Regions from separate parts of the Shewanella sp. 1180_01 genome, predicted to be linked through region 1. Evidence: riboswitches for the same ligand, from Rfam matches in the RefSeq annotation. Region 1 holds a riboswitch; the other holds the start of a gene.

Region 1 (2,207 bases):
ACATTTGGACCCTATGCTAACATTTGCCATCTTCGCTCGGGGTCAGAGTGGGGCACATGTATCAGTGGAGTAAGCGATGCAAATACTAACAATAGATGTGGGCGGTACGACAGCCCTGTTCGAACTTCAGCTCGCGGGACATACAGAACAATATAAAATCCCCACAGGCGAAGGTTTTAAAATTGAAGAGTTAAATAATCAAATCGCTGCGCTTGAACGCGATTACGATTTACAGCATTACCAATTAGCGATTGGCGTACCAGGACTCGTACAAAATAATCGTTTGGTTGCTTGTAAATCGTTACCCGGACTCAATGGTTTGAGTTTTGACACAGTGAAAACTCAAGGCGAGCTTAAGTTTATTTGCAACGATATGGATGCGGGTATGCAAGCCACATGCGATGCCAAATATACCTGTGAGTTGTTGGTCATGTGCGGCACTGGGATAGGGATGTCGATTGCGTTTAATGGGCAAGCCTTTACCGGTGCGACAGGGGTTGCAGGGGAGTTAGGCCATTGCCGCGTGATGACAGAATCAGGCGAATTTAGTTTAGAACAACTCGCCAGTGGCGATTCTGTACGCAGCCGTAACATCACCACTCAGGATGATTTATACCGTGCGGGCAGTTACCTTGGTATGGGGCTGGCGTGGACCGTGAATTTATTTAATCCCAATCGGATTTGGCTCGCGGGTAACATGATGAACAGTGCTCCTTACTACAAAGGCTGCCTCGAAAGCTTAAAGCAAATGGCATTGAGCGCGCCCTTAGCTGAGATGAAAATCAACCGCGTCGATGATATGGAAACCTTAGTGTGCCGAGGTTTATCTGTGATGCTCGCAAGGGATTATCCTCGCGCATAAAGATCATAGATGTTGTTCGCTTCTGGTTTTGAACTATTAGATTACAGTGGCTTAGTCCTAGCAATTTAAGCAGTATTAGCAGCATAAATAGTGAAATTGATAACAGGACAGGTGATGCCTTTGGCTTATCGTGTCCTGTTTTTTTATGGCTAAAATAGTCAGCAAATCATTAATTATCAAAGTAAATATTAGAAATAGTTGAACTGTATTTAATTGCTTTCTTATCAGACCACTACCTTAGTTGATAGTATTTTGTTGCATTTTTATTGCGCTTACGTATATGCTGATTATCGCAATGACAGCGTTGTCATTGCGTGTAAAAGGCAAACCAGTTGAAAAACTGGGACGCAAAGCCTCCGGTCTAAGGGTTCGTCTGTACCTATGATAGCGGGGATACCACAGGTTTTTTCTTCGTGCAATTGTCAGTCGTGTTGCATGGTCTTAAGAGAGTGTTGTTTCCTGTCTACGCTTTGTTTGCCTTATTGATTCATATAAAAAATTCAATAGGGATATCTCATGTTCAAGACTCAAATTTCAACATCAGCCTTGCTGGTGGCATCGGCGCTGGCATCTACCGTGAGTGTCAGTGCATTTGCCGTAGCGCCCGGCAAACCGACTATAGGTTGGGGCGAAACCAAATTCGCTATTATCGAAGTTAATCAAGCTGCTACGGCTTACAATCAGTTGGTAACCATTAAAGATGCCGCCGACGTGTCCGTCAGCTGGAACCTTTGGAGTGGCGATGTGGGCAATAAAGCCCAAGTGCTGCTCAACGGTAATGTCGCTTGGGAAGGCGCCTCAGGCGCTTCGGGCACCGCTAACTTTAAGGTGAACAAAGGCGGCCGTTATCAGATGCAAGTGCAACTGTGTAACAGCGATGGTTGTACGGCGAGCGATGCCAAAGAAATCCTCGTGGCCGATACCGATGGCAGCCATTTAGTGCCACTCAATGCTCCGCTTAAAGAAAACAATCGTCCATACGTTAACAAGTCGGGCAAAGTGGTCGGCAGTTACTTTGTAGAATGGGGTGTGTACGGCCGTAAGTTCCCAGTCGATAAGATCCCAGCACAGAACTTAACTCATATTTTATATGGCTTTACCCCTATTTGTGGTGGTGATGGCATTAACGATAGTTTGAAAGAAATCGACGGCAGTTTCCAAGCGCTGCAACGTGCCTGTAGTGGCCGTGAAGATTTTAAAGTCGCTATCCACGATCCTTGGGCGGCGGTCCAAATGCCACAGGCGGGGGTGAGTGACTACTCTGATCCCTACAAAGGCAACTTCGGTCAATTGATGGCGCTGAAGCAAGCCCACCCCGATCTAAAGATTTTGCCTTCGGTCGGTG
Region 2 (2,207 bases), on a different contig from region 1:
GGAAAGGCCAATTTTGTTTATCACCTTGAGTCGCATCGCTAATGGTAATCACTGTTTGCTTAGCCGCTTGCTCACCATTGGCATCGAACACTCGAGTCATCACTTTATCGCCCGCCTTGAGATCGAGTGACGGATTGATGTCGCCCACATCGAGCCATTCACCCGGTACGACGGGACCCGAATCTAAGTTTACATCGATAGCAGGTGGTATCACCCACTTCCCACACGGCTAGAATCACTTGATAACCGCTGCGACCTTCTGGCACATAACAGTCATGGGTCACTAACTTAGGCGGCTGCACCATGCCACCATCGACTACGCAGAATGGCGCTAAGTCAAAGCTCGCACGGCTTAAAGCTTGGTTTTGATTCCAATCTTGGCGAGTTAAATAATAACGCCAATTGCGGGTGACATGATTGGCAGTGAACTGCCAACTGAACTTATTCCAGCCCGCTTTAATATCTGTCTTTGACCAACGGCTGGGACTCTGTTCATCTAAAGGCGAGAAAGCACCATTACCCGCACTCGCTAGTTTGCCATCCGCAGGACCTGACTCAGGAAAACCCGATGGCCCTTCAACGCTTTGCGGTTCCCATTGCACCGCGCCACAGTTGGCATTGTTGCCGGTTTTACAGGCATAGGAACGTGACTCTGGCGCCACAACATAACCGTGTGCCTGTGCAGAAATACTCACAAATGTATTTGCCGCCATCACTGCGGCGGCCAATAAACTCAATTTAGAAACAGGGGAAAAAACAGTAGGATTTGCCACTTTAATGCACTCCATTTGCACCCATCTTCGCCAGTATTGGCTTGGGCTTAGGTATAAAAGTGGTATTTGGGCAAACAACAGCATTAAACAGCAGTCGTTTATCTTTCACAGAAATCGAATTCTGCGGCAACTCCGCTATCTTAGTTCACTAAAAAATCCATTTACAACCTTAGACCGGAAGCTTTGCGTCCTAACTTTTCAATTAGTTTGCCAAATACGGTAGGTGTCATCGAATCACTACGAGTTAATAGTATGTAATCAAGTAGAAATGACTTGGCTAAATTAGCAACAAAAGACAACGCTGTCAAAAAATTAACCCATTTATATTCATATAATTACAGAATGTTGCGCGGTATTTTTCTGACACCTGTCAAACATCCATTCGTGTCTACTGCGATAAACTGGTGCTTGAAACCGAAGTTCACTTAGGTATAATGCCCAACTCGCTTCGGGGGAGTAGCTAACTGGATTTCGAGCCATCGTCATCTAGGGTGAACATCAACATACTTGGCCACACGCCATGGTGTTCACAGCAAATCATCGATTTGCCCAGCAAGACCTGAGCACAATGACTGCACCTAGGGGTGGACGGTTTATTGTGCTTATGTCTTAACCACCCCTAAAGGATCACACTTGGAAGCCCTACTTGCATCAACCTTTACGGTTGCTATTGCCGAAATTGGCGATAAAACTCAATTACTTGCACTTATTCTCGCCGCAAGATTTAAAAACAAAACTGCCATTATTTTAGGCATTTTTCTGTCAACGTTATTCAACCATTTTGCCGCCGCTTGGATTGGCCAATGGGCGATTAACTGGGTCAGCCCAGATCTTGCCCGCTATTTAGTTGCCGCATCCTTCTTCGCGATAGCCCTTTGGGTGTTAATCCCAGATAAAGTCGATGCTGAAGAGAGCCGTTTCTATAAAATGGGTCCCTTCCTCGCCACCTTTATCCTGTTTTTCATCGCCGAGATGGGGGATAAAACACAAATCGCAACAGTAGTGTTAGCCGCAAAATACGATTCATTAACTATGGTGGTTGCTGGCACAACCTTAGGCATGCTGCTTGCTAACGTACCTGTGGTGATCGCAGGCCATTTCAGCGCCGAAAAATTACCTATGTTATGGATACACCGCGGCTGCGCCGTATTGTTCGCACTGTTAGGCGTAGCAACACTACTGTTCTAGATCATTGATCATATTGAATTAAGGCAACAAAAAGGCCAGTGATAAACATCACTGGCCTTTCTACTTACAGCGGTTGTATTGAGATAAACAGTGTCGACTTAGAAACGCAGTTTATAATCCTAATGCCGTTCTAATACGTTGACCGTAATCCGCATCGGCTTGTTCGAAATGTGCCAGCATACGTTGCTGCACATCTAAGCTTGTTTGACTTAGTGAGCCTGAAATCGTTGCCACTAAGCGTGCTTT

The links. Region 1 has a riboswitch for cyclic di-GMP ahead of FW758_RS00435 (glycosyl hydrolase family 18 protein). Riboswitches for the same ligand answer to the same signal wherever they lie in the genome.
Region 2: it holds a riboswitch for cyclic di-GMP, as region 1 does, so the genes downstream of both, gbpA (N-acetylglucosamine-binding protein GbpA) here and FW758_RS00435 (glycosyl hydrolase family 18 protein) in region 1, are expected to answer to the same signal.

The regions. Positions count from the first base shown of each region.
Region 1 covers NZ_VXCT01000001.1:100,005-102,211, forward strand. Annotated here, with positions in the region: gene FW758_RS00430 (ROK family protein) at 77-862, shown strand; cyclic di-GMP riboswitch class I at 1,175-1,263, shown strand; gene FW758_RS00435 (glycosyl hydrolase family 18 protein) at 1,379-2,207, shown strand, end outside.
Region 2 covers NZ_VXCT01000003.1:149,689-151,895, forward strand. Annotated here, with positions in the region: partial or broken gene gbpA (N-acetylglucosamine-binding protein GbpA) at 1-773, opposite strand, end outside; cyclic di-GMP riboswitch class I at 896-995, opposite strand; gene FW758_RS03885 (TMEM165/GDT1 family protein) at 1,407-1,961, shown strand; partial or broken gene katB (catalase KatB) at 2,073-2,207, opposite strand, start outside.